Regions from separate parts of the Paraglaciecola aestuariivivens genome, predicted to be linked through region 2. Evidence: predicted binding sites of a transcription regulator. Region 2 holds the regulator's gene; each other region holds the start of a gene.
The links. The regulator sigma-54, encoded in region 2, starts transcription at its own class of promoters, with help from an activator protein. The targets are predictions, from matches to a motif close to GTTGGCACGNNNNTNGNNT.
Positions count from the first base shown of each region.

Region 1: the regulator sigma-54 is predicted to act here: its motif matches at 3,621-3,639, upstream of ACVCDT_RS00560 (DUF1328 domain-containing protein).
Region 3: the regulator sigma-54 is predicted to act here: its motif matches at 3,843-3,861, upstream of ACVCDT_RS10005 (S8 family peptidase).

Region 1 covers NZ_JBRKBA010000001.1:101,256-111,344, forward strand. Annotated here, with positions in the region: gene ACVCDT_RS00535 (DUF502 domain-containing protein) at 1-242, opposite strand, end outside; gene ACVCDT_RS00540 (hypothetical protein) at 348-806, opposite strand; gene ACVCDT_RS00545 (diacylglycerol kinase family protein) at 951-2,573, opposite strand; gene ACVCDT_RS00550 (DUF2391 family protein) at 2,668-3,063, shown strand; gene ACVCDT_RS00555 (hypothetical protein) at 3,150-3,341, opposite strand; gene ACVCDT_RS00560 (DUF1328 domain-containing protein) at 3,394-3,570, opposite strand; gene ACVCDT_RS00565 (hypothetical protein) at 3,804-4,247, opposite strand; gene ACVCDT_RS00570 (MlaC/ttg2D family ABC transporter substrate-binding protein) at 4,363-4,986, shown strand; gene ACVCDT_RS00575 (mechanosensitive ion channel family protein) at 5,068-5,955, shown strand; gene ACVCDT_RS00580 (hypothetical protein) at 6,065-6,592, shown strand; gene ACVCDT_RS00585 (methylamine utilization protein) at 6,667-7,383, shown strand; gene ACVCDT_RS00590 (EAL domain-containing protein) at 7,384-9,705, shown strand; gene ACVCDT_RS00595 (DUF3034 family protein) at 9,719-10,089, shown strand, end outside.
Region 2 covers NZ_JBRKBA010000008.1:13,029-23,117, reverse strand. Annotated here, with positions in the region: gene mgtE (magnesium transporter) at 33-1,388, opposite strand; gene ACVCDT_RS12465 (HPr family phosphocarrier protein) at 1,544-1,819, opposite strand; gene rapZ (RNase adapter RapZ) at 1,823-2,668, opposite strand; gene ptsN (PTS IIA-like nitrogen regulatory protein PtsN) at 2,669-3,112, opposite strand; gene hpf (ribosome hibernation promoting factor) at 3,134-3,421, opposite strand; gene ACVCDT_RS12445 (RNA polymerase factor sigma-54) at 3,447-4,940, opposite strand; gene lptB (LPS export ABC transporter ATP-binding protein) at 5,108-5,833, opposite strand; gene lptA (lipopolysaccharide transport periplasmic protein LptA) at 5,833-6,375, opposite strand; gene lptC (LPS export ABC transporter periplasmic protein LptC) at 6,338-6,904, opposite strand; gene kdsC (3-deoxy-manno-octulosonate-8-phosphatase KdsC) at 6,901-7,455, opposite strand; gene ACVCDT_RS12420 (KpsF/GutQ family sugar-phosphate isomerase) at 7,456-8,415, opposite strand; gene ACVCDT_RS12415 (calcium/sodium antiporter) at 8,436-9,392, opposite strand; gene ACVCDT_RS12410 (ATP-binding cassette domain-containing protein) at 9,804-10,089, shown strand, end outside.
Region 3 covers NZ_JBRKBA010000005.1:299,538-309,626, reverse strand. Annotated here, with positions in the region: gene ACVCDT_RS10015 (methyltransferase) at 1-1,135, shown strand, start outside; gene ACVCDT_RS10010 (S8 family peptidase) at 1,405-3,558, shown strand; gene ACVCDT_RS10005 (S8 family peptidase) at 3,937-5,991, shown strand; gene ACVCDT_RS10000 (hybrid sensor histidine kinase/response regulator) at 6,185-10,089, shown strand, end outside.

The DNA.
Region 1 (10,089 bases), on a different contig from region 2:
AACCGCCCGCCCCACCCAATAAAACTACTTACTATGTAGGCATTAACCGCTAATCCCACTAAAAGCAAAATCACTAAACCTAAAATTAGGCCTAGTCCTGGAAAGTAGATTTGACTCGGAATATAAGGGGTAAGACTTGTTTCAATGGTGGTGACTAACCACACTAAAAAGTACAAAGTTAGGGTAATAGGCAAGAGCGCTAATAAGCCTTGAGCCATAAGTAAAGAAAGTTTTTTAACCACTGTAGCATCCAATATATTTCAGAGTAGACAACTAATATTAAACCATTGCCTAAGCCAATTAGCTAAAGCTTATTAAGTAAATAACTGAGATAAAATTTAAGGTTTTTAGGCCTTGGTTTTATTTAACCAAGCATTGATACGTTTAAATGCATCGTAACAACTTTGCATTGACACTCTCACGCGTTGTAGATATTGCTTACACACATAAGGTTGCGGTAGGTTTATGGCTAAATCTATGACATTTAAGGTTTTACTTTCTAATTCAATTAATAAGGGCCAGAAAGATTCACCCTGACAAATTTTATTTTGCCCCACCACCTCTTGGTAAGTAGCAATTAATAAAGCCGCAATATGCTCACCCTTTAGAGGTTGTTTAGATTGAGCTTGAATAAAAGGTTTTAACTCATTTATGGCGGCTTTGCGGGCTCTGTACATCACTAATAACGCACGTCTTTGATCTTCATCTGGCATATTTTGAATAGCGAATTGGTAAAAGTCAGCGCCCGCACTTAACACCTCAATCACATCTGAGACTCGGTTTATCAATGGATTCTGTGTACTCACAAGCACATCCTTGTTGATCTCATATGGTTAATTGGTGCAATGCAACCGCAAAAATTACACTTTAGGGGTAAAAAGTGACAATTTAAGTCAAGCAGTTATACGGCATTTTACAAGTGCTAGAGGCCTATTTTTAAGTATTTAGCCTTAATTAATTGTGGCTTGAGTCGCGACTTTAAGTGATTTAGGCAATACCTCAATGTTTAGCGCTTCTGCCTGACGCTCTTCTCCGTCTAACATGTAACTAATCGGGCTTGAGCTACTGATCTGAATATTTTGTGCTTGTTTAAAACAAATGTCTGGGTTGGCGGCTTCGCCAGTTATGCCACTTATTGCTAAGTCTGCCAAGTTGAATACTTGCTTGGCAACATCATGCTCTGCAGGTAACCAGGTAATATCTAAACGCCCGTCCGTCATACTTGGGCCCCCTCCTCCTTGAGCTAAAACCGTTGAAAAAGGTGCGGCATTGGCTACCACTAAACTAGTAGTCTGCACCTCAAACTTAGCTTGATTATCTAAGCTTAAGGTTAGGCAGTAAATCTGACCATTTTGCACTGCCTTAAATAAGCCTTTTAAATAAGCCATTTGCCCACTTTGATCTTTTTCTGCACGGCCGGCCGAAGCTATCATTTGTTGACCAAAACCTATGCTCGCCATCAACAACATTAGCTGGTCATTACATTTTGCGGTATCAATACTTTGTACTTGTCCGTATAAAATCGCGTCGCAGCATAATGCCACTGGGTAAACTTTAGTGCCTGTGCCATAAATCGCATGACATAAAGCATTAGTAGTGCCCATGGCTATCATGCCAAACACCACTTGGGTATCTAACAATTGGGCGGCCACTTCTGCTAAGGTCCCATCACCGCCACAAGCCACTACCACTTTAGGCTTATGCTGCAATGCTTCAAGGGTTAAACTTTTGGCTGATTGGTGTTGTTGGGTTTCAAACACTAATACCGAGTACTTAACCGATAAGCGCTGCACAATTTCATCTTTGTTGACTTGCCATTTACCTCCACCCGAAATAGGGTTAGCAATAATGGCCAAAACCGCTTGTGGCTCTTGCACTAAGCCTTGATGAACTTTTTTTAAATTGCTGAGTTGTTTACGATTCAAGCGCGCGGTACGCCTCACCCCATGGATGGTTTCTAAGGCTTTGGCCACGTTCCACTGAGGATGTTTTTTTAGTAAATAGGCTGCCATAACAAATACTGAACGACCACGACCTAAAGCACAATGAATAACCACCGCATGCTTTTTAGTTTGATTATCTAACCAATTAATAGCTAGCCGGATTTGTTTCTCAGTTGGGCTTTGATGATCAAGTACAGGCACATTTAAATAATGTAGGTTTTCTTCATAAGCAGACCAATCTAAGCCATCAAATTCAGCGGTCACGTCTAAAATAGCACGCACACCAAGGCGTTTAAGCTCTTCTATATCAGCAGGAAAGAGTCGGCAAGCTAAATAAAGGTTGTGGTCAATTTTTTGAATAGCTGGCACAGAGTCCTGCTTGCGGGCCCAGGCATTGTAAACTTGTGCGCCCAATAAAAATGGCACAAATAACCAGCGAATATAAAAAGGAATAGAGCCATCATGTTTTTTTCTAAATATCTGTGGACGTTTAAATACATAGGCAAAAGCAACCGCGCCTACTGAGGCGCCTATCCAAAACAATATCAGACTTAGAAAAATGTTTGGCGTATACCAAGCTGCAATTAAAATTAACCCTGCGCTGATTAGGTAATAATAACTAAACCTCATTTTGCCTCTCTTTTAGCTAAGTTTATGTTTTATAATAAAAACCGAGCGAGTAATCTAAAACCTTTCTATTTCGAAATTGAAGGTACCTATGTCAATACAGTTATATTTTAATAGCGAAGATGCCAGTCAGATTGCCATTGGGGCTTTTGCCATGGCTATGCCTATTGCCTTTACCCAAGAAGCTTGGAAAATGGCCGAGACATTACCTATAGCCAATTTAATTTTGCTGGCACTATTATCCTTGTTTTTTCTTACCCACTATACCTATTTCAGTTTGTTTCAAAGCGATATTAAGCATCGAGTAACCAGCTATTGTGTGCGAATCTTCTTAGCTTATTTTATTACCCTAATAGTGGTGGGGTTAATTTTGCTCGCTCTGAATAAATTTCCTATTTATGACACGCCTCTAATTGCCATAAAGCGACTTATTATCATTGCCATGCCCGCTTCTTTGGGAGCCATAATAGTGGACAGTTTTGACAAAGAATAACTTCAAATTGGCACGGTTTATTACACTAAAGCTTTGCGCATCGATCAAAAAAAGGGCCTAAGCCCTTTTTTTAATTTTGACGATAATTAGCAGTCTGTATCTTCAGCATCTGCATTTTCTTTTACTTCTTCACATGCATCTTCTACTGCGTTACCTGCATCTGTCACGACTTCGTCTAGTTTCTCGCCGGCGTTTTCAGCTTCACCTTCACAAGCAGACAAAGCAAATACCGCAACCAAAGCCAATAATGTAGTAGTCATATGTTTAAAAAATTTCATAATAATCTCCGTATAGTTAAGGGTAAAATCTAATGTGTTTGTACCTAAGCTTTTAGGCCTTAGGCGCCTTTCCACGCAATGCATTTGAAATCAGTGATAACACCAACAACACCACAAACACAAAAAATAATATTTTAGCGATACCTGTTGCAGCACCGGCTATGCCACCAAATCCAAAAACAGCAGCAATAATAGCGATAATAAAAAATGTTAATGCCCAGCCCAACATAATAAAATCCTCTTAGTTTGTTAAACAATTACTTGCGTTCAAACTAATCAATGCGACTATTGTGCCAAACCCAAATAATCAACTATGCCATTGATATTATTAGCTTTTATGATTTACATAAAGATAAAAGGTAAATTCGGCCTATGCAATTTTGCAAATTTTACATGGCCAGTAGGTAGGAGTTTCACTACTAACTATAGCTGTAACCACAGATTTAAATCATTTTAATTAAATTAAAGTGTGTACAACCAGGTCATCACTAAAATATCGCCAAACCCCCAGACTAAAGTGCCGCTGATCAAAAGTGACATTTCCAAAACCCCAACTGACAAACGTAAGTCTTGCATGGCCACACTCAACCTCTGATCGTGACTAGTATTAATTTGATCTATGCCTAGGGCAATATCAGAATCATTTAGTTTTTTAGCCGTTAGCTGTCTAAGCTCTTTGTTACGCAACCAATTGGCTCGTCTAGTGATGAGCTTTTCATGCAGTACCACACCTATACTTGACCATACCCCTAGCACCACCACCAAACAGCCAGCCCGTGTAAACCACTCTAGCCCCATCCAAGCAATATGGCTCAAATACAAACCTAAGCTAAAAATCATTATGGCAAGCGACCAATAAATCAGATGACTTAAGCTACTTTTTTTACTTAGATTGATGGCCGACAAGGGGGTTTTCCTTTTGTTAGGGAATAATAATTTCCCTTTTTTATATCAGAGACAGAATTGGGATAGTACAATGCAAACTCATCAAGTTTCCAGCCTGGTTTAAAGGACGTGTTACATGTTTAGGTTAATCTCTCATATATTAATGATTTGGGCCTTAGTTTCTGCGCCTGTTTTTGCGCAATCTGATGATCCCTATGTGTTTGTAAAATCTGTTGCCACTGCAACTTTTGCTCAAATAAAGCAAGATCAGCAACTAATACAATCTCAACCTAGCCATATACAAACAATAGTTGAACAACAACTTATGCCGCACATAGATCATGTTTATGCTGCATTAAGCGTAATAGGTACCCCAGCAAGAGATATCCCAAAAGAAAAGCTGGACGCTTATTATGAGCAATTTAGGCTGTACCTAATCACAACCTATGCTTCGGCCCTACAGCAATACACCAACCAAATCGTCGAGTTTGAGCCATCTAAAGCCCTTGATGGGCGAAAAACTGTGGCGGTAAAAGCTTATATAAAAGAGCCAGGCAAGCCCACTATTGACCTTACTTTTCAGGTAAGACGCAACAAAGAGGGTCAGTGGAAAGCCTATGACCTAATTGCCGAAGGGATCAGTATGGTGCAGTCTAAACGTTCTGAATTTGCGCCAATTTTAAGGCAAAGAGGCATAGATGCGGTGATAACATTTATGCACGAGCAAAGCCAAAAAAGCTCGATTAAAACAAAAAGTTAAATTAGCCTAGCTGGCAAAGTGAGATTGTAAAGACTCAGTTTTAATGGGCTAAGCTAAGGTTAATCAAAGAGGTAAGCAGGCATGCAAAAATTTGTCGACTTTCTTAATATTCCGGTATTTACCCTAGCGGAACAAACTTACACTTTAGGCAAAGTCATAGCCGTGCCTATTGCTCTTATTGTTGCCTCTCTGTTAATCAAGTGGTTAGCCAAATTGGTGTTTAACAAACTAATCAATAGCGGGGTAAATGCTGATGTAGTGCATTTAGTCAAACGGGTATTTTACGTTTTGGCTATCGTTATTCTTACCGTCACCTTACTCGACTTTCTTAATGTTCCTATCACTGCCTTTGCATTTTTATCTGGTGCCGTAGCCATTGGATTTGGTTTTGGTGCCCAAAATATTATCAATAACTTTATTAGCGGCTGGATCCTTATGTGGGAGCGCCCCATAAAAATTGGAGATTTTTTAGAAGTAGAAGATGCCAGAGGACGGGTTGAATCAATCAATACTCGCTCCACCCGAATTAGGCGAGTAGATGGGGTTCACATGTTAATACCTAACAGTAAATTATTAGAAAATACCGTCATTAATTGGACCTTAATTGATAGCTTAACTCGTACCTCTGTAAAAGTTGGAGTTGCCTACGGTTCGCCATGTAAAAAAGTACAAAGCTTGTTGATGCAAGCCGTTGAAGAACAAAAAGACGTGTTAGACAACCCTGCGCCTGTAGTAATTTTTGATGATTTTGCCGACAACGCATTATTATTCGAAGCTTATTTTTGGACTAATGCCACAGTAGAACGCGACTTAAGAGTGGTAAGAAGCAACATTCGTTTTAGAATCGATGAGTTATTTGCCGAACATAATGTGGTGATTGCCTTTCCACAACGGGACATTCATGTGGATGGTCAATTGCAGTTGGTTAGGGCTAAAGACCCAGGTGCAAATTCTCAAGAGATGGAATGAGCTAAGCACTAGCATTGCATGTGAGCGCAACTATAAGCGCGTCATTGAGTAGTATTATTTGCAATTTATTGACAGCTTAGGTTTAAAGCTAGGCTAGGGAGTAATAAAAATGAACCTTAAATTGATCCTGCTAGGTGCTTTTTTGGCATTTCCTATGCCTCATGGCCTAGCTCAAGTCGACAAAGTAATCGAAATTGTTAAAGCTAAAAGCATCAACAAAACCTTAGCTAAACAGTTTCCTCAGGAAAAGTCTTTTCAAGGATACAGTGCAACATTTTCCGAACCCAAAATATTAATAGATGTGCTAGATCAATCTATTAAGCTGGCCCTAACAGCCAGTTCAACCGATCAACAACAAAGTTTGGTTGTAAATTTGATTTTTACTGGTGATATGCGTTTTTACGGATTTTCTGAATCCTATTTATTTGAAAATTTAAAACTTGATAGCTTTAAAATTGCAGAAGATTCCTATTCCGACTCCAGTCAAATTATTAAAGCCATTAAACAAAGCTTAATTAATGATTTTAGAGAGTTAGTGCTGTTTGATTTAGGCCCTGTTACCCAACTTGAACGTGCCCGAGCTGCTGATCAAATTGAAATCTCTAAACAACAATTACTTTTAATTTGGCATAAGTAGCAGAGTAAGGTTTTATCAATCAAAAATTATGCTAAGTTTAGCGATAAGGTCAATTAAACAGGCTTTTTTAAAGTATGTACAATTTAGCTAACAAGTTAAAAAACAACATAAATTTTGTCATTCATTGGGCAAATCAAAGTCTCTCGGCCGCACTTAACATATTATGTTTAAGTACTGCTTTAAGTCTGCTTTACAGCACCAGTTTACGAGCTGAAACTGTACAAATAGTCGACCAAAATGGCCAACCAATAGAAAATGTAGTCATTAGCTTTAAACAAGATGCACCAGCCTCAGCTTCTTCAGAAACAGCCACTATGGATCAAGTGAATATTCAGTTTTTGCCCCAAGTGTTGGTTATTCAAAAAAATCAAATGGTCAAATTTCCAAATAGCGACAACACTCGTCACCATATTTATAGTTTTTCAAAAGCCAAACCCTTTGAAATAAAAATGTTTAGAGGGGGAGAGTCTAAGCAACTGGCCTTTGAGCAGCCCGGCATAGTGGTGTTAGGTTGTAACATTCACGACCAAATGGTGGGTTACATTTATGTTGCCGAAAATAGCAACACAGCTATGACAGATGCTCAAGGTTTAGCTGAAGTACCTAGCGGGTTAGCTATCCAGCTTTGGCACCCTAAATTATCATCAGATAAAGTGACTCGAGTAGATGCGCTACTACCCCAAGATATGCCTAATCAGCCTTACAAAATTGAATTGGCCTTATTGCCAGAGGTTAAACAGCCAGTTAACAACACTTTTAAGTCAAAAAAATTCAGCCGAGGATTTAACTAATTGTCTAAACCTACCCTTAATCAAAGTATTTTTCGATTAGTTGTTGGCTTAGTCGTTTTAACTGCCATTGCCATTTTTGCCAATGTTTGGGTAGCCACAGACGAACAAACCCGCGAGCGACTAAATCGCGATTTAGTGGTTGCAGAAAACGTACTGAGACGAGTATTACAAGGCCGAGATGACTTATTGTATAACTCTGCTTATGTGCTTACTGCTGACTTTGGTTTTAAACAAGCGGTTGCATCAAAAGACCAAAGTACAATTAGTAGTGCCTTATCGAATCATGGACAAAGAATAGAAGCCGACCTTATGGCTTTAGTTTCGTTAGAAGGTAACACTATCACTAGCGTTCCGGCAGCTTTAGAAGTGGGGCAAGCCTTTCCCTATCCACAGGCCATGCAAAGCATTTTACAAAATGGCGGCTATTCTTCGCTGATGTTACTTAATCAACAGCTTTATCAGGTGATTATGTTAACTGTTGATGCTCCAACCCCTATTGCTATAGCCTTAGTAGGTTTTAAACTGGGCAACCCAACTTTAGAGCAACTTAAAGAAATCACCCAGCTAGAAACCACACTTCAGGTTTACCACGATCAGCAAGCCCTATTTACCATTAGTACATTGCCCAAAGAGCAGGTCAATCAAGCCTTAAATAATGTGACCTCATTGCCGTCTTGGTTATCTATTACAGTAACCAAAGACATCCCTTTTGTTTCGCAACAATTTGTACTTAGCGACAGCTTAGATCACCAAACTATTATTACTCTATCCGAAAACGCCGAGTTGCTGTTCGCCGACTTTACTTCTTTGCAATTTAATATAGTGGCCATTGGAGTGATAGTGATTATTTTGGCCACCTTTTTAGCCGCATTGTTCTCGGGGAAAATATCTAGACCCCTAGGTAAGTTAGCCTATATTACCGAGCGTATTGCAGTGGGTAACTACAGTAAAGAAATGTCGGTACCCACTAATACTAAAGAAGTCAGTGTATTATTTGAAGCCTTTGATACCATGCAGAATAATATTCAGGCTCGCGAAGCAGAAATCATCTACCAAGCTCGCCACGACATTCTTACTTCATTATTCAATAGGCAACATGTAAAAAGCATTCTTGAGAAAAAAATTGCCAACCAAGAGTCATTTTTAGCCATTGGTATTAATATTTTTGGCTTTAGAGGCATCAATGACATTTTTGGCTATCACAATGGTGATTTATGCCTACAAGAATTATCTAAAAGGTTAACTAAATTTGAAGGAATAGCGGCACGACTAACAGGTGGCGAGTTATTATGGATTCCGCTAGCCCCCCCTTCTGAAGAAAGCATTAAAATTATTAAGTCAGCCTTAGAAACCCCTATTGATACAGGAAACGTCAGTATCAACTTAAAAGTCGCTTTTGGCCTAATTCGTTGCCCAGAAGACGCGCAAAATGCTGAAGAGTTATTTAAACGTTTAAATATAGTGCTAGACGAAGCACAAATCACACGTCAATTTATTCTGCCTTATAGCAGCGAGTTAGAAGCCCGCTACTCAAAACGCTTAGCCATAATCACCGAGCTAAAAAACACTCTAAGCAATGCGAGTCATGAACTGAGCCTAAATTACCAACCTAAATTAGATTTACAAAAAGGCCAAGTCACCCATGTTGAAGCATTAATTAGGTGGACCAATGCCAAACTTGGGTTTGTATCACCAGAAGACTTTATTGCTATAGCCGAACAAGCCGGTTTTATTGAAAAAATCACTCATTGGGTAGTGAATCAAGCGATTAACGATGCAGCTAAATTTAAAGCCGCTGGCATAGAGGTCAATATAGCCATAAATTTATCAGCAAAAGATATTATGAACCCCTCTTTGTTACCTCTTATTTTGGGTTTACAAACTAAACAAGGTTTAGCAACTAACAGTTTATCCTTTGAAATTACCGAAGGTGATCTGGTTAGAGATCACAACAAAGCCATCACTCATCTGCAAGCCTATCAAGACGCAGGCTTTGAAATAGCCATTGATGACTTTGGTACAGGTTACTCGTCAATGGCCTATTTACAAAATCTGCCCATCAACACCCTTAAAGTCGATAAGAGCTTTGTGCTCAAACTCAATGAACAACAAGGTGATCAAAAGATTGTTAAAACCGTAATTCATTTAGCCCATAGTTTTGCTATGAATGTAGTGGCTGAAGGCGTTGAAAACCGAGAGTCTTTGCAGCTATTAGCCGATTGGGGCTGTGAACTAGCCCAAGGCTACTATATTTGCAAACCTGCACCAGCAGATACATTAATTGAATGGTTTAAAGACAGTCAAACCACCAGCTGGCTATAAGTGAGGAGATAAAATGAGCAAATTCGCTAAGCAACTGGCCTGCATTTTACTTAGCATAAGCACACTAAATGTTTGGGCCGGTGAAGGCAAATTAATTGGTACGGCGGGGTTAAATCAAGTAGAAGGCAGTGGCGGTGGCGGCATAGTACCTTGGGCCACCTTAGCCGGATACGATAGCCGCGAAGAAATATCTGTTAATGCCTTTACCACACAAGTTAATCTTGATGATTATCGGCTAAATGTCATTGGGGTTAGCGCTTCATTTTACGATCGCCTCGAACTAAGTGTGGCCGAGCATAGATTCGATTTAAAAACCTTAGGTGGAGATATAAAACAAACCGTTTACGGAGCAAAGTATCGCTTATATGGCGATGTGGTGTATTC
Region 2 (10,089 bases):
AGTAGGAAAATTTGGATTTGCTTGGCCTAAAGTTACATTAACAACCAAGTAGCAGTGCCCAAAAAGGCAAAGATACCTACTACATCAGTGATGGTGGTGAGTATCACACTGCCAGCCAAAGCTGGGTCAATTTTAAGCTTACGCATAATAATAGGTAAGCTAGCGCCGGCTAACCCTGCAGCAATCATATTGACTAGCATGGCAAAGGCAATTACCAAACCAAGCATGAGGTCTTGTTTCCAAAATGCGATGACAGATGCAATCAATACAGCCCAAATCACACCATTTAAAAAGCCTATAGCTAGCTCTTTGGTAATTAACCATCTGGCATTGGCCGAACTAACATGACCTAAGGCCATACCACGAATAACTAAGGTAAGGGTTTGGTTGCCCGCGACTCCGCCCATACTCGGCACTATGGTATTTAAAATGGCTAATACCGCCAATTGACTCAGGGTGGCTTCAAATAAATCACTTACCGCCGCGGCCATCAAAGCTGTGAGTAAGTTAACACCTAACCATATTGAGCGGCGCTGGGTACTTTTTACTACAGGGGCAAAGGTATCTTCTTCGTCATCTAAACCGGCCATACTCATCATAGAGTGTTCGGCGTCTTCACGAATAATGTCTACCACGTCATCTATGGTAATACGCCCTAGTAACTGATTGTTTTCATCAACCACCGGAGCCGACAACCAATTGTAGCGTTCAAATAAACTGGCCACTTCGTCGTCCATCATAGTCGCGGGAATAGCTTCAGAGTTTTTAATTAATGACTCAACAGGGGTGTCGGGAGCTGCGGTAATGAGTTGAGTAAGGGCCACACCGCCCATAAGTTTGTCGTCGCGGTCTACTACGTACAAAGTATCGGTATGTTCTGGCATATCGCCTTTGAGGCGCAAATAACGCAGAATCACATCAACATTAATACCTGGCCTTAGGGTTATGGCGTCGGTATTCATAATAAAGCCGGCGGTTTCTTCGCCATATGACAAACCCAGTTCTGCTCTAAGTCTGTCTTGCTCGTCCATGGCTGCAAGTAAATCTTGGGCAACTTCTTGGGGCAGGCCACGCAAGGTATCAACTAAGTTATCGGTGTCCATTTCCTCTAGGGCATCGGTAACTTTTTCAGGTAGCATATTTTTGATGATGCCGTTTCGCACATCATCAGATAATTCTTCGAGTACATCACTGTAAAGATCGGGCTCAATCAGTTGCCAGATATCTAAACGGTTTCGACTTCGACTAGATTCAAGCAATAAGGCTACATCACAAGGTGGAACTTCTTGTAATAAGGCTTTAGCCAGCACAGTTTCGCCTTGATTTAAGGCTTCATTAATTGCATGAAGTTGGCTGTTGCTGTGTTGTGCTTCGAAGGTTTCTGGCATGCTGATTAACTACTATTACTCGTTGATAACTAAAAAGTTGTGTAACAGATTGATTTTGCTTTAGTAGTTTAATCTAAGGCACTGAAATGGTCAGCACTTATTTGTCTATCTTTTACATTCTTTAGTTATTAGCAGGGGGGCAATGTTTGAACAGCTTATTCTTGTTCGTTAAATTTAGTGGCAATAAGGGTTTCTACTGCGTCGAGGGCAGCTTGCGCATCTGCCCCTTCGCTCACTACTTTAACTTCTTTACCTTGATGGCTTTCTAACATCATTAGGCCTAAAACACTGTTTGCTGAAGCTTGTTTGTCGCCTTGATATAAGGTGATTTGAGCGTCAAATTTATTGGTCAATTGAACTAATTGAGTTGCCGCTCGGGCGTGCAGGCCTAGCTTATTGACTATCAAAAGCGTTTTTTCAAATTTAGGCATGAGTTACCTATTTAATTCGCGATGACGTATTTGCACATCGGGATGCGAATCGCTAAAGCTTTTGGCTAAGGTTTCGGCTACATAAACTGAGCGATGTTGGCCGCCTGTACAACCTATGGCAATAGTCACATAACTGCGATTATTACGTTCTAAGTGGGGTAACCAGGTAGATATAAGGTTTTGAATTTGCCAAATAAATTTGGTTACTATGGGTTGTGAGCCTAAAAAGTTTTGCACAGGCGCATCTAAGCCTGTGAGGTGTTTTAGGTCTGGCTCCCAATGTGGATTGGGTAAAAAGCGCCCATCAAATACGTAATCCGCATCTTTAGGTATTCCATGCTTAAAACCAAAAGATTCAAATACCAAAACTAAACGAGAGCTTTTTTTGCCTAATATGCGCTCTCGCACTAATTCGGCTAATTGGTGAACGCTGAGTTGGTCTGTATCTAAGTATAAATCAGCGCGTTCTGCTATAGGGGCCAAAAGTTGGCTTTCAGCATGGATAGCCGCAGATAGTGACTTATTTTGTTTAGATAAAGGATGTAAACGTCGGGTTTCACTAAAGCGTTTAATTAATATGTCATCGCTGGCATCTAAATAGAGTATGGTCATAGTCCAAGTCGATGGCAGGTAATCAAGAATTTCCACTAACTCGTTGGGGTTTTTGGGTAAGTTTCGAACGTCTATGCTGACCGCAACCTGATCGTACTCGTCTACCACTGTATGGGTTAATGTTGGCAATAAATTAACTGGGATGTTGTCTACGCAGTAGTAACCTAAATCTTCTAGTGAGCGCAATACAATGGATTTACCTGAACCAGAACGCCCACTAATAATGATTAATTTCATTTAAATGATAGCCTCAAATAATTCTTGATCGGTTTTTGCCTTACGCATTTTATCTAAGGTCACTTTATTATTTAGCTTAAACGCAATGGCAGACAAAGTGCCTAAATGTTCTGAGGCTTTATTTTCGGGTACTAAAATCGCAAAAAAGACATCTACGGGAGCATTGTCTATAGCGTCGAAATCAATCCCATGCTCAGTGGTTACCACTATAGCTAGCACTTTTTCTAAATCGCGTAAACGCCCATGAGGTAGCGCAATACCATTGCCAATACCCGTACTGCCCATTTTTTCGCGGCATATCAAACTGGCTAAAATAGTGGCTTGATCTATGTCAATCAAATGCTGGTTGGCAATTTGACTAATCAATTCGAGCACTTTCTTTTTGCTGCTACCTTGAACTGCACATATAGTGCAGTCAGGGTGCAGAATATCTTTTATTTCCATTGCGATTCTAATGGTTGGGGGTTAATGGCGTTTAACTTTTTCCTTGTGCTTTATCACTTGTCGGTCAAGTTTATCGATTAAAGCATCAATGGCGGCATACATATCGGTATGTTCGGATGTGGCAAAAACTTCAGTGCCGCTAAGGTGTAATGTGGCTTCGGCTTTTTGATTCAACTTTTCTACATTTAAAATGACATAAACATTGTTAATGGCATCGTAGTGTCGTTCTAATTTAGTAAATTTTGTGTCTACGTAGTCTCTTAAAGAATCTGTAATATCTACATGATGACCGGTCAGGTTAATTTGCATATCGCCTTCTCCTTCTTCAATCCGCCTATAGTAGGCTCTTACGTTGGTTTGACGGTGGGATCATTAAAGACTCCCGATATTTTGCTATTGTACGCCGTGCCACTTTAATGCCTTGGTCGGCTAACAATTGGGCAATCTTACTATCACTTAATGGTTTACTTGGTTTTTCGGCTGCTACCAGCTTTTTAATTAAAGCTCGAATAGCAGTAGACGAACATTCGCCTCCAGTTTCAGTGGCAACATGACTAGAGAAGAAATATTTTAGTTCAAAAATCCCTCTAGGTGTGTGCATATACTTCTGGGTTGTTACTCGGCTGATTGTAGACTCATGCATATCTACCATTTCAGCCACATCATTGAGTACCATAGGCTTCATCATTTCTGGCCCATGTTCAAAAAAGCCCATTTGTTGTTGCACTATGCAGTTTGACACTTTTAATAAGGTTTCGTTTCGACTTTCGACACTTTTTATAAACCACTTAGCTTCTTGTAAATGCGAACGAATAAACTGGCTGTCAGAGGCGTTTTTTAAGCCCTTGCTCATAGCCGCATATTGTTGGTTTACATTGAGCTTGGGTAAGCTGTCGGGGTTAAGCTCTACTGTCCAGCGGCCATTCTTTTTAGACACAGACACATCTGGGATCACGTATTCAGATTCACCCGTGACTATAGCTGTGCCAGGTCTAGGGTTAAGGCTTTGCAGTAAACGCATAACTTCGCGTAACTCGTCTTCTTTTAGACGAGTTTTGCGCATTAAGGTACGGTAGTCTTTACTGCCAATTAAATCGCAATATTCAGTGATTAACATCTTGGCTTCTTCTAACCAAGGGGTATCGGGAGCAAATTGTTTAAGTTGAATTAATAAACACTCTTGGGCACTGCGAGCGCCAGAGCCAACAGGATCAAACATTTGAATGCGCTTGAGCACCACTTCTACTTCATCTAACTCTATTTCTTCATCATCCATGCTAGCCAGCACTTCTTCGGTACTGATAGTTAAGTAACCAGCTTCGTCAATAGAGTCAATAATAGCCATAGCAATGGCGGCGTCTGTTTCGCTAAAATGGGTGAGACGCATCTGCCATAATAAATGGTCTTGAATATTGTCTGTGGTTTCACCCTGAAAAACTTGGTCGTCATCGCCTGCTGAGCCGGCGCTGGTCATAGATGAAGGCGCAGAAGAGGCACTCAGATATTCATCCCAAGTGCTGTCTAGAGGTAAATCTTCGGGAATATCGTTATTTTGCAGGGCATCACCGGTTTCAACGCTGTCGGCGCTGACTTCTTTTTGTGAATTGCTCTCGTCTTTTGCATCGGCGCTGTGATTGGTTTCTAGGGCTTTTTCGTCACTAGCATTGTCTTGCTGCTCATCTATTTCTAACAATGGATTAGAATCAAGGGCCTCTTGAATTTCAGTTTGTAAATCCAAGGTTGATAACTGCAACAGCTTAATCGCCTGTTGCAGCTGCGGAGTCATAGTGAGTTGTTGGCTAAATTTTAACTGTAAAGAGGGTTTCATTTACTTCTTATGCTTAGTCTGTTGTTGTTATCAGCCGAGTTACACTCTTGATTTGCGACATTTTGCTGGCTAAGTTGGATTTCTTCATATCTATCAGTTGATTATGGGTTGAATCCAGTTTAGGTCAAGGATAAAAATTCGTAAATTAAGAGTCATGAATAGCTTAACTATAGCCTGAATTGTTCACCTAGGTATACATCTCTTACACGTTGATCACTTAAAACTTCTTCGGCAGTGCCAGAAGCTATGAGTTCACCATGACTGACTATGTAAGCTTTTTCACAAACGTCTAGGGTTTCTCTGACATTGTGGTCAGTAATTAACACACCTAAACCGCGATCTCGCAAGTGCTGAATAATCTTTTTAATGTCGTTTACCGAGATAGGATCGACTCCCGCAAAGGGTTCATCTAATAATATAAATTCTGGGTCGGCAGCTAAGGCGCGGGCAATTTCAACTCTTCGCCGCTCACCGCCAGATAAGCTCATACCTAAGCTATTGCGAATATGGTTTATATTGAATTCGTCTAAAAGTGAATCAGCTTGTTGCTCTCTTTGTTCGGTCGAAAGCTCTTTGCGCGTTTGTAAAATAGCCATTAAGTTTTGATGTACAGTCAGCTTTCTAAAAATAGAGGCTTCTTGAGGTAAGTAACCTATGCCTTGTCTGGCACGCACATGCATAGGTTGTAAAGTTAAGGCTTGTTGATCAATAAAAATATCGCCTTTATCTAAAGGCACTAAGCCAACAATCATATAAAATGTGGTGGTTTTTCCCGCACCATTAGGGCCTAGCAGTCCTACTATTTGCCCAGTAGACACCTCTAAACTTACATCCCGCACTACCTGGCGTGATTTATAAGATTTAGCCAAATGTTGAGCTTTTAAAACGGCCATTAAGGTTGGTTTTCCTGTGTTTTAGCTTCTGGCGTCTTAGTGACTGGCTGAAAAGTCGTGATTACCCGACCGCTTTCTTGATCACTGCCCTGAGCAATAATTTGTTCTAATTCCATATTAAACTTTATGGATTTGCCTTTAACACTGCTGGAGTTTTGGGTGATATGGGCATTGCCTTCTAAGCTAAGTGAACGACTATCTCTGTGATATTCAATTCTATCCGCGCTGGCGGTTACTGTACTGCCATCTTCTTGTTTTTGTGAATAGGTTGCAGGGTTGCCTGTTGCAATAAAAATTTCTTTGCCTTCGCCTTTGCTAGCATCAATTTCTAACGCGTCAGCTTTAACTTCTAACGAACCTTGTTTGATCACCACATTGCCTTCGTAAGTGGCTTTTTTGGCAATGCCATCAGCGTTTTGATATTGCGAAGCTAATTCAATCTTTTTACTAAAGTCGTCTTTGCCTGCGTGACTGGTGGCCGCAAACAAGCATAAGCCCAACAAACTAGTGTGATGAAGCAGGCTGGTAAACAGTTTTAACATGGTCTAATAACTCGTATCTTTGGGTTTCTAAGCTTGCGGTAAAGCCGTTACTGTTAATGACGTAATTGGGCCCAACAATTTCTACAGCTTGATCTGAATACATGGTTTTTTCAGCTAAATTCACTTCAACAAATTGTGTTTTAATGACTTGAATATAACCTTGATCGTTCAGACTGGTTATTTGTACATCAGATTCAAATTGAATCCGTTGATCTTCGTATAGTGTGCCTTCATTTGCTTTAACTTTCCATGGATGCATCGACTGAGCAAACAATAAATAATTAGGTTGGGTAAATAGAGTAAAGCCAAGTAAATCAAAATGTTCCATCTTTTGGGCAAACACTTGATGGTTAATATGACCCATTTTATCGTATAAAGTGCTGCGCATTTGTTTGGCTTGATAATTCGGCACCCAAGCTTCTTCTGTTAGATTATCTGTATCGGGTGGCGCTTGATTAAGCCAGCTAGGCAAACTTAAGCCTAACGCTAATAAAAAAAGCATACCTATACAGAGTGTTACTCTGTTCATACACTGGCACCGTGTATGCCTTCAAGTTTATTGTGTGCCAATAGAATTAGATCACATAACTCCCGCACTGCACCCATACCGCCTTTAGTGATAGTGCAATAATTGGCTTGCGCGGCAACAATAGGGTGACCATCTTGTACACATACTTTTATTTGGGCGGCTTTAAACATGCCCAAATCTGGCATATCGTCGCCTATGGCAGCGGTAGCATGGGGGGCAATGCCAGTTTGAGCTTGGATGGTTTTTAGGGCGGGTAGTTTGTCTTCACAGCCTTGGTAAATATGCTGAACCCCTAAAGCGCTCATGCGTTTTTCAACCATATTTGATTGGCGACCAGTAATGACTGCCACTTGAATGCCTAATTTAATTAGGGCTTTTACCCCGTAACCATCGCGGGTATGAAAGGCTTTTAATTCTTCACCATCTTGGCCCATATAAATTCGACCATCTGAAAACACTCCATCTACATCACAGACCAACAGCTTAATTTTGCCTAATTGGGTTAGTAGACTGGTTTTTATTTCTCCATAAGGTGTGTGTATTGTAGGCATTTAAATGATCCCTGCTTGTAATAACAGTTGCATATTAATGGCGCCGACTGGCTGATTATTTGTATCTGTCACAAAAAGCGAGTTTATTTTGTGCTTTTGCATTAAGGCTAATACTTCGGCAGCCAACATGTTTTGCGAAGCTGTAACGCAATTGGCCGTCATAATTTGTTGAATTTGGGTATGGTGAATGTCAATTTTTTTATCTAACACTCGCCTTAAATCACCATCGGTAAATATGCCTAGTAACTTACCTTGAGCATCGACTATGCCAGCCATACCCAGAGCTTTGCGAGATATTTCTAATAAAACTGCACTTAAAGTTTGTTCGGGAGAGACTAAAGGTAGCTTGTCTCCTGTTAACATAATATCGGCCAGCTTTAGCAGCAGCTTTCTGCCTAACGAACCACCAGGGTGCGATAGGGCAAAATCATCAGAAGTAAAGCCTCTAGCATCAAGTAAAGCAACGGCTATAGCGTCACCCATGACTAAGGTAGCAGTGGTGCTAGAAGTGGGCGCTAGCCCTAAAGAACAAGCTTCTTGAGGTACTTTAATGCATAGGTTTATATCAGCATATTGTCCTAGAGTACTCTTGGCATTTGAGGTCATGGCTATGATAGGCACACCTAGGCGCTTTACCACCGGAATTAATCCTAAAAGCTCACTTGTTTCACCTGAATTAGATATGCATAACAAAATATCTTGCTCGGTTAGCATGCCTAAATCACCATGATTGGCTTCGCCTGGATGCATAAAAAAGGCTGGGGTACCGGTACTGGCTAATGTGGCAGAAATTTTATGCCCTATATGCCCAGATTTTCCCATTCCACATACCACCACTTTACCTTTGCAGGCTAAAATAGTTTCGCAGGCTTGAACAAACGCATCGTCTATATATTGGGCAAGTTGCTCAACCGCTTGTTTTTCGATGCTAATAACCTTTAATGCTGACTCTTTTATCATAATGTCCGCTGAGCCTAATATTAACTAAATAATAAAACTTGATAACCAAAGAAACAGGCAACTAATCCTAATCCTTCAATACGATTAATACGGCGGCTGCCCTTTAGATGGAAACTAAACATCAATAGTAATAGGGTTAATCCCAGCATTACATAGCTGTCTCGGGTGGCAGCATTGGCATCAATTACACCTGGGGCAATCAGCCCTGGCATAGCTAGCACCGCTAATAAATTAAAAATATTTGAACCAATAATATTGCCTAAAGCCAAATCATCTTCATTTTTTATTACCCCGGCAATACAAGCGGCTAACTCAGGCAAACTGGTACCTATCGCAATAATAGTTAAGCCAATGACTAATTCGCTTAGGCCAAAGAAGCGTGCAATATTTGAGGCATATTCCACCATAAAGTGGGCACTTAAGGGCAGCAAAATCATGCCAACAACTAACCACATAATGGCTTTAGAGGTAGGCACGCCCGAGGGAATTTCACTTTCTGTTTCGGGTTGCAAGGGATCGCCAGATTCCATATGAAAAGACATCCAAGTTAGCCCACCTATTACCAAAAAGAAAAAGCTAATAAGAATAATGCCCTCAATCCGAGTTAAGCTATAGTCGGATAAAAAATATACCGCTAATAAACTAAAGAAAAGCAACACCGGCATTTCTTTTTTTAACACGCCCGAAGCAATAGACAAGGGCTTAAATAAAGCGGTCAAACCAAGTACTAAGGCAACATTGGTAATATTTGAGCCTAGCGCATTACCCACAGCTGTGTTGGTTGCACCATTAAAAGAAGCGGTAGCCGCCACCATTATTTCAGGTGCTGATGAGCCCATAGCCACTATGGTTAAACCTATAATCATAGGAGAAACACCAAGGTTTTTGGCTAAGGCTGAAGCACCAAATACAAATCTATCTGCAGCCCAACTTAAAATGACTAACCAGACCAGGAAAAGACAAACTTCTAAAATCACAAACACTCACTTTTCATTTTGATTAGGGTAATTGTCTCACACCAATGAGAAAATAAAATAAGTTCGCAAGTTTTTATTTTGTTTTGCGTTCTTTTGTACATATATGAACCAATTTAGCAGAAACCAAGTAACAATCCTTTTTATAAGTGTCGGCAGATTAGGGTAAAGGTTATAATAAGTTAATAATTTTTACCCAATAGTTAATTTTAAAGCTCGGTTAAGTTAATGTTCAGCTAAGTTTTGTTTTGATTGTATCAAGCCGCAGCCAAGCACCTTAAATAATGTGTTTAAAATTATAACTTGTTACTTTTTCTCTTTGTTATTCACACAAGAAAACGAATACAATAGCATGTCGTAAGCATGCGCTTTTAATCTGAATAAGGTAGAACCGAATTGGAACCTTTTAAATAAATGGAAAATTTGATTGAAATTGACAACCTTACTTTCAGTCGAAGTGGCCGAATAATCTACGACGATATTTCTCTGCAAATTAAAAAGGGTAAAACCACCGCTATTATGGGCCCAAGTGGAATAGGCAAAACCACTATGCTCAGATTAATAGGTGGGCAATTAAACCCTGACCAAGGGGATATTCGCTTTAAGGGTGAGTCGATTCCTAAGATGTCGCGTTCTCGGTTGTTCTCGGTACGTAGGCAAATGAGCATGTTATTTCAAAGTGGTGCCTTGTTTACTGATA
Region 3 (10,089 bases), on a different contig from region 2:
ACACTATTGGCGAGGCGTCGCATTTTTTGACTTAAACCTGCCTTGGCTGACACAAAATAAAGCCTTAGCCACTGAATTATTTAAATTAACTTGGCCACAAATTGATGAACTAGCCAATGACGATACAGCCTTAATCAGTTTTCTAAATCGCTATATTGCTGATCTGGATAAAATCCATCAGTTATCAGCCGTTGAGCGCTTTAGTTCACGACATCAGATTACACTTTCGCCGCGCCAGCTAAGTGGTATGCCAGGAAGAAAACAACAACAAGTACAAGATTTTGCCAGTAAATTGAGTAAGCCCTATCAACCCACCTTAGAATGGTGTGCCGGCAAGTCACATTTAGGTTTTTATCTAACGCGCGCCTTTAAGCAACAACTCACCGCCTTAGAGTGGGATAGTCATTTAGTTGAGCAAGCAAACCAATATGCTAAACAAAACCAGCTTAAGCTTAGTTCGCACTTAGTGGATGTCATGCAATCCTCAGCTGCAGAGTTTTTACAAACTAAGCAACATGTAGTGGCTTTGCATGCCTGCGGTGAATTGCACGAACAACTTTTGCATCAAGTAGCTAAAAAGCAGCCTGCCAATCTTAGTTTAGCCCCATGTTGTTATCATAAACGCAGCGACGACCTCTACTCACCTTTATCTAAACTTGGCCGTCAACATGATTTAGTTTTAACCAAACAAGGATTACACACAGCTGTAATGCAAACAGCCACGGCTGGTGCAACTGTGCAGAGCCAGCGCAAAAAGCTGCAGATTATGCGATTAGGCTTTGATTATTTGCAGCGTGAAGTACGCCAATCTGATACTTACTTAGCTGTGCCATCGTTAAGTAACCAATGGGCAAAGGCCAGCTTTGCCGACTTTTGTCGACATTGCGCTGAACTAAAACAGCTTAACTTACCTAAACAACTTGATTGGGCACACTACCTTGCTTTGGCAGAAAAAAAGTTTCAGCAAGTATCTGCGTTAGATTTAGTACGCTTTGCGTTTAGACGCCCAACAGAAGTATGGTTGTGTTTAGACCGAGCCTTATATTTGCAAGAACATCAGTACCAAGTTGAAATTGGAACCTTTTGTTCGCCCCAGCATAGCCCTAGAAACATCCTGATTAAAGCCAAGCGATAATCTTTGCCCTATGAGTAAAAGCCTTTAACCAACCAACAGTTCAACCTCCCAGCGCCAATGAAAAAATTGACTGCAACCACCCCATAAAACACCTTCAAAATAACCATTCAAATATTTCAAACCAAACCATTCAAATATTTCAAACGGACAAATAATCATTTAAAAACAACAAGTTAAAATATGGCATAAGTATTGCCTTATTGGAGAGCGATAAACAAGTAAAAGCGTTTTTACTCAAGACTGCGTTTGAAACATAAAGGAATAGTATAGTGAAAGTTAAAATCTGTAATAACAAACTCGCTATTATAGCGGCGGCATTAAGCATCTCTGCTTTTCCTGCCTTTGCAGGTGACAAAGGAATTCAAGATCTTAATCTCGAACAAGTTGTGACTACCTTAGATGTACAAGAGTTAACCTCTAGCTTAGGGTTACCCAGACTACCTCTATTAGATAGTTTAATTAGACTTAACAACGAAGTTTTGATCCAAGGTAGTGATGTAGAGCTGCTTAAGCAACTAATTGACAAAATTGGTGGCGAAGTTACACATAACTTACCTCTTATTAACGGTATTGGGATCCGTGTTTCAGACTTGCAACTGCAAATTTTGCAGAAGTTACCAGGCATAATTACCGTAACTAAAAACGAAGCTGTCTTTACTTCTAGTGCGTTAGATCATTGTTTAGTCTACGGTAGCCACGTAGTTGAATTAACGGGCAACAAAATCCGTTGGAACCTATACAACGCCAGAGATAGTCGCGCTAACACCAAAAAAATGACCTTTTCTTGGCCAGAAGAGTTAGGCCAAGTGACTACTGTTAAGTTTGACGGCCGAACAGTATTCTGGAGCTTATTTGGACGTCAAGATGGCGAGTTAACCCTTGAAAAAGAAGACTTGCTAAGACACGCAAAAATTAATGCCTTTGATAGCGCTGAAGTAGAGCTTTCTTTTACTCGCTATAAAGCTGACAAGTTCCAGCAAGGCGATTTTTCAATGAATGTACAGTTTGAAGAAAACTGTAAACGCGATCTGGTTAAAGGCTACGACACCCAAGCCAATGTTAACGACAGCAACAGCTATTATGTGAACAACATAGGGGCAGATGAGTTACATCAGCAAGGGATCACTGGGCAAGATGTGACTGTTGCTGTTATCGACAGTGGAGCTTGGGCTAAACATAAGGCTCTGAAAAAAGATACTCATAACAAAAAGCGCATTGTCGCCGCTTATGATGCGATTAACGATGCTGAAGTAAAACCCAATAAAATGACCGATGAAAATAGCCACGGTACCCATATTACTGGCATTATTGCCAATAGTGAGCGCGCTATTATTAACGGTAAAAAACACGATTTTTACCAAGGTGTGGCACCAGATGTTAACTTAGTGGTGATCAAAGCATTTTATGAAGATGGACACAGCACTTATTTAGATGCCCTACGTGGTTTACAATATATTGCCGACAACCACGAAAAGCATAACATTCGCGTGGTTAACCTATCTTTTGGTGCGCCGCCTCGTTCCAACTATTGGGCAGATCCTATTAACCAAGCTGTGATGCAGCTATGGCAAAAAGATGTGGTAGTAGTTACCTCTGCGGGTAACACTGGTCCAAGCGCTATGACTATAGGTGTACCAGCTAACGTACCTTACGTAATAAGCGTAGGAGCCATAAGCGACAACTATACCCAAGACAACCCAAATGACGATACTTTGCTTTCATTCTCGTCACAAGGTCCTACTCATGAAGCCTTTATCAAGCCTGACTTAGTTGCGCCTGGTGGCCACATGTTTAGCTTGGCCAGCAAAGACATGTACGTACCTAACAAGTTCCCTCAATACATGATAGGTAATGATCGCTTTATTATGTCGGGTACTTCACAAGCCTCTGGTGTGGTAAGTGGTGTGGTGGCGTTAATGTTGCAAAACGACCCAAGCTTGTCTGCCAATGACGTAAAATGTCGCTTAATGAGCAGCACTACTATGGCTCAATTTAATGGCAAACTTGCTTATAGTCCTTTCCAGCAAGGGTCGGGCAGTATTAATGCGGTAGACGCTGTGTATTCAACCCGCTCTGGTTGTGCCAACAATGGCATGGATATCACTGCCGACTTAAGTGGTGAACAACACTACATGGGCGCAGCTCGCCAAGATGAAGATGGTAACTACTACATTAAAGGCTTCGAATTTGAAGTATGGGAAGAAGCCTTTATGTGGGATGAAGCTTTCATGTGGGACGAAGCCTTTATGTGGGATGAAGCTTTCATGTGGGACGAAGCCTTTATGTGGGACGAAGCTTTCATGTGGGACGAAGCCTTTATGTGGGATGAAGCCTTCATGTGGGACGAAGCTTTCATGTGGGACGAAGCCTTTATGTGGGACGAAGCGCACATGAACCAAGAAAACTTTATGCTGCAAGAATAACAAGCTTAGATAGATAACTGCCGACTTAGCTTGAGGGGCCCCTCAAGCTAAGTCGGCTTTTTTATGCCCGGTTTATTACTGGGTTTAAAAAAAAGACAAATTTAGATCCAAACTTTCCCTGCATATTTTACTTATTTGTGTAAAACGCCAAAATCACACCCACAATGAAAATAATGACCGCACCCATTACCACCACCCTTCAAAAATACCATTCAAATTTTACAATAAATACCAACCAAATATTTCACCACCCAAATAAAACCAACAAAAACAATAAATTACAACTTGGCACAAGCATTGCTATAAAGGGGTGGAGTTAACAAAATTGCTGTTTAATGGTTATCAACAGCCTAATGGGAATAGTGAAGGAATAAGATAATGAAACTAAAATTTAATCGTAAAAGTGCATTATTGCTGTCGAGCTTGATAGGCTTTAATGCCCTTTCATTCTCGGCCTATAGTGACGGTCTTTTAGGTTCAGTTACCGACGCATTAGCACCAGTGGTTGAGTTGAATAACCATGTATTAATCCAAGGTGAGGACATTTTAGGCCTTAAAAAGATCATGGAAAAAGTTGGTGGTGAAATCACTCACGAACTTCCTATTGTTAGTGGTCTTGGGGTAAAGGTCAGTGATGAGCAATTGGCTGCCTTACAATCACTGACAGATTTAATTAAAATCACCAACAACGAAGGCGTATTTTCTGCCAGTGCAACAGACAGCTGTAAAGTGTACGGCAGTCATGTAGTAGAAATGTCGGCCAATAAAATTCGTTGGAACCTTTATAACGCCAAAGATGAGCAAGCTAATTTATCTAAAATGGCATTTAGCTGGCCAACCGCTTTAGGCAATGTACGCTCGGTTAAATTTAACGGCAACAGTGTGTTTGTTAACTTAAACGAGCAACACACTGGTGAATTAGTATTAGATGCTCAAGACATTCCAGCTACCGCATTTTTAGATGGATATCAAGGCGCCACAGTTGAACTCGCATTTAGTAACAACGGCACTGAATATTACGCCCAGGGCGATTTCGACATGGAAGTGTCATTTAAAGAAAACTGTGGCCGTGAACTAGTTAAAGGTTACGACACCCAGGGAATAGATGGCGACACCAATAGTTATTATATAAACAGCATAGGTGCAGACCAGCTGCATGATAAAGGCATTACTGGTAAAGGCGTGACTGTTGCAGTAATCGATAGTGGCTTGTGGGCTGCTAACCTGGCATTAAGTCGCGATACTGCTAACAAAAGCCGGATCAAAGCCGCTTATGATGCCATTGAAGACGTCAATGTGTCGCCTAACAAAATGACAGATGAAAATATTCACGGTACTCATGTAACCGGCATTATTGCAAATAGCGACAACGCAGTAATGGGTGGACAAAAGCGTGACTATTACCAAGGTGTAGCACCAGATGTTAATTTAGTGGTGGTGAAAGCATTTTATGAAGACGGCCACAGTACCTACTTAGATGCCATACGCGGTATACAATTTGTGGCAGATAATCACAAAGCGTTAAACATTCGAGTTGTGAACTTATCTTTTGGTGCGCCACCTCGCTCAAACTATTGGGATGATCCGGTAAACCAAGCGGTTATGGCACTGTGGCAAAAAGATATAGTGGTGGTTACCTCTGCTGGTAATACTGGCCCTGCTGCTATGTCTATTGGTGTACCTGCTAACGTTCCTTATGTTATCAGTGTAGGTGGAACTAGCGACAATTACACAGCCGACACTAGCGACGATAAAATGCTAACGTTCTCTTCACAAGGTCCGACTCATGAAGCTTTTATTAAGCCAGACTTAGTTGCACCAGGCGGACATATCTTTAGTTTAGCCAGTGAAGACATGTACTTAGCCGCTAAGTTTCCACAATATATGGTAGGCAAAGAGCGTTATATCTTATCTGGAACCTCTCAGTCTTCTGGGGTGGTATCGGGCATAGTTGCGCTAATGTTGCAAAAAGATCCTAGCTTAAGTGCAAATGATGTGAAATGCCGCTTAATGAGCAGCACTACTATGGCACAAACCGCCAACGGTAAATTAGCCTATAGCCCATTCCAACAAGGTGCTGGTAGCGTCAATGCCGTCAAAGCAGTAGCCTCAACGCGCACTGGTTGTGCCAACAAAGGCATGGATATAGCAGCAGACCTAAATGGTGACAAACACTACATGGGTGCCGCTCGTAAAGATGAAAATGGTAACTACTACATCCAAGGCTTTGAATTTGAAGTATGGGAAGAAGCCTTTATGTGGGACGAAGCCTTCATGTGGGACGAAGCTTTCATGTGGGATGAAGCCTTTATGTGGGACGAAGCCTTTATGTGGGATGAAGCTTTCATGTGGGATGAAGCCTTTATGTGGGACGAAGCTTACATGTGGGATGAAGCCCAACTGATCCAAGAAAACTTTATGAAACAAGAATAAGTAACACAAGACCAACGCCCTTAGCCTAATAATCAGTGATTATAAAGCTAAGGGCGTTTTAATATGTTTTACATTATCCAACAGATGCAACATCTTGATTAATAACAAGAGATTGAAACTAGTTATAGGCTATTGGCTTCAATAAAGGATTGCGTTAATCTAGATTCAAATAAGACAAAGATGTCCACAATCTATGCAAAATAACGGAAAGTTTTGGTTAGTATTCTTGCTATTTTTTAGCCTTGCAAGCCAAGCAGCAAACAATCCCAACTTTAGTTTCTCCATCGCTGAAATAAGCAATCAACTCAATCAAAAAACTGCCCGCCAAATCTACCAAGACCAAACGGGTTATTTATGGGTAGTCACCCAAGAAGGTATTCACCGCTACGATGGTTACCAATTATTAAGCTTTGTGCATGAACCTCGTAACCCCAACTCTTTAAGCTCAGATAATGTTCGCACTATATTACAAGATAAAGCCCAACGATTATGGATAGCGACAGATGGTGGTGGCTTAAACTTATATAACTCAGCCAATCATACCTTTAGCCACTGGAAACAAAGCGACAACTTAGCCAAGTCACCCTTGTCTAATCAAATTCGTAGTATGGCGTTAGATAATGACGGTTATATGTGGTTAGGGTACAACAACGGCAAGTTCAGTCGCTTAAATCCAGACACTATGGACTTTAAACATTTTGACCCTCGCCAACTGCTACCTAGCCTAGACAAAGACGCCAGTATTACCGCCATAATAAACGATGGAAATCAACTATGGTTAGCCACAGATGGCAATGGTTTATTCAAATTAGATAAACAAAGCCTGACTTTATCTGCCTATAACTCCACTACAGAGCAGGTCTTTTTTAGTGACCAGCTCACTAATTTATTTATAGATATTCAGCAACGCCTTTGGATCAGTAGTAAAGATGCTGGCGTAAGTATGATGAATCCGCAACGCAATAAATTTACCCACTTCAAACAGCAAGAGAAACAACCAAACAGCTTGGCCGACAACCTTGTACACACTATTTATCAAGATCAAAAACAACGTATTTGGTTTGGTACAGACTCTGGGGCAAGTTTATGGAATGGTCGCGATCAATTTATTACCTTTAGCGTCGCACACGGGCTTAGTGATAAAAAAGTTCTATCTATCTTGCAAGATCCTTCAGGTCTAATGTGGTTTGGTACCTATCATGGGATCAACAAGACCATTGAGGTCCCTTTTGAGCATATTGAAAATGGATTAGCCAGCAAAGTGGTTTTAGGCTTTGCAGAAACCATTTCAACTAAAGGTGAACGTTCAATTTGGGTGGCCAGTTATGGTGGCTTAACTCGGTTAGACAGCCAAGGAAATGTGCTGCAAGTACTTAACGAAGACAGCCAACCAGCTCTGCGTGATACGCGTATCATGACAGCTCGCGGAGATAACAATATTTTATGGTTTGGCTCACGTGGTGGCGGCTTAGGTAAATTAAATGTAGATACTATGCAAATCGAGTATTTTGAGCATCAGGCTGATGACCCCACTAGCTTGAGTTTTAATGCTGTGACTAGTGTTTACCCTGATAAAACAGGTAATATTTGGGTTGGCACCTTTGGTGGTGGTTTAAATGTTCTTGCCGCTGGTACTAAAGAGTTTGTGCATTATCGTTTTGATGAAAACAATCCTAGAAGCATAAATAGCGATCGCGTCATAGCCGTTTATCAACTTATCGATGGCACTATAGTGGCGGGCACTGAGCGCGGCATCAATATGCTTGATCCTGTCAGACTAGACTTTGATCGAATTGAACATGATGCCAGCGATTTTGAAAGCTTATCTGCCACTATGGCCTGGGCTTTTTATCAAGATCCTAAAGCCCAATTATGGGTAGGTACTCAAGGTGGAGGCTTAAACAAATGGTTACCCCAAGATTTCAGTGCCTTAAACAATAAGTTTACCCGTTACAATAGTTTTAGTGGCCTACCTAGCAGCCATGTCTATGCCATTTTAGGGGATGAATCTGGGCATTTATGGCTTAGTAGCACAGCAGGCTTAACCCGCTTACATTCAGAAACTGGCGAAGTTCGGCATTTTGACGACTCGCAAGGCTTAAAATTTAATGAATTTAATTTTGGCGCAGGATTTAAAGACAGCCAAGGCATAATGTATTTTGGTGGGAATAGTGGCGTGGTTAGGTTTGACCCTGATGACATTAAAGACAGTGATGTGGTGCCCCCTGTTGTATTAGTGAGAATTAAAAAGTTAAATGAACAAGTTTGGTTTGATGTGCCTTATCAAAGCCTGCAAGAGCTGGAATTAGACTATAAAGATTATTTTATTTCTTTTGAATTTGCCGCACTGGATTTTAACTCTCCCAGTTTAAACTTATACAGATATAAACTTGAAGGTTTAGATCCTAACTGGATTGAATTAGAGCATAGACGCTTGGCTTCCTTTACTAATTTACCTGCCGGTGAATACGTACTTAAAGTGCAAGCCAGTAATAACCGAGGATTATGGAATACCAATGGCGTTTCCCTGCCAATCTCTGTGTTACCTCCCCCTTGGAAAACCCTTTGGGCATATAGCTTATATGCCTTAATTGCCTTATTAATCGTATTGAATTTTGTTTGGCGCTACCGTCGTAAACGTCAATTAGAACTACAACACTTACTCGAGCTAGAAGAAAAAGTCGCCGAAAGAACCAAAGAGTTACAGCATGCCAATACTCAGCTTGAACATGCGATGCAAGAAACCGAAAAGGCCAGAGAATTAGCCGAACAAGCCAGTAAAGAAAAAAGTGACTTCTTAGCTATTATGAGTCACGAAATACGTACCCCAATGAATGGCGTGTTGGGTATGACAGAAGTATTACTGAGCTCAGACCTTAAGCCTAAACAACAACATTTTGCGCAATTGGTGTATCGTTCGGGGCGCTTGTTATTAGACTTATTAAACAATATTTTAGATTTCTCTAAATTAGAAGCTGGAAAAGCTACTTTAGAATCTGTACCCGTTGATTTAGAAGCCTTATTAGAAGAAGTCTGTGACTTATTTAGCGAATCGGCTTACAACAAAGGCATACATATTAATGCCATACTCTCGGCAAAGCCGCTTCCTCAGGTTTACGCTGATCCAGCCCGATTAAGGCAAATTGTTGCCAATTTAACCAGTAACGCCATTAAGTTTACCGAGCGCGGTGAAGTGAATGTCAGCATTAAGGCTGTGCCTTGTCATAACCAAGCTTTGTTAAATAATGACCAAAATAAAACCTATTGTGGCTTTGTTTTTTGTGTGCAAGACACGGGTATTGGCATGGCCCCAGATAGACAACAAAAAGTATTTGAAATGTTTACCCAGGCCGATGCCACTACCACACGTAAGTATGGTGGAACCGGCTTAGGCTTAGCCATTTGTAAACAATTAACCGCCTTAATGGGCGGCAATTTAACTGTGCAGTCTAATTTAGGTGAAGGCAGCCGCTTTAGTTTAGAAGTGGACTTCCCAGTGTCTGAGGCTGCATTAGCCACTTTAGAGCCGATAGATAATTGCCCAATAGTGCATTTAGTTGACTTGCCTATGGGCTTAGGCAAAGCCTTAGAGACTATGTTAACTAAACTTAACATCAAAGCTGTGCATGTCTCGCGGGTGAAAGCTGAATTGGCCACAGCCAAAGAAGGCTTATGGATCAGTCAAGCTCAGCAGCAGCTGAGCATTCAGCAAGCCGGTATTGAACAAACTAAATGGATTTGTTTATTACCCACATCTCAATGGCAAGAAAACGATAAACGCAATATCTTACCTTTGCCTGTGCATTTAGGTGGTCTTCATCAAAGCCTTTGCCGTGCCTTAGGCATAGTCACAGATGCTCAAAAACGTCTGAAAGATGACCATAGAAATCATCCACAATTTAACGCCAATATTTTAGTGGCAGAAGATAGTCGTACTAACCAAGAAGTCGCCAAAAGCATGTTAGGTTTATTAGGATGTGACATTTGGATAGCCGATAACGGTGCCGAAGCGGTTGAACATGTTGAATTAAAACAACCAGACTTAATTTTGATGGATTGCCAAATGCCGGTTATGGATGGTTATGCCGCCACCAAAGA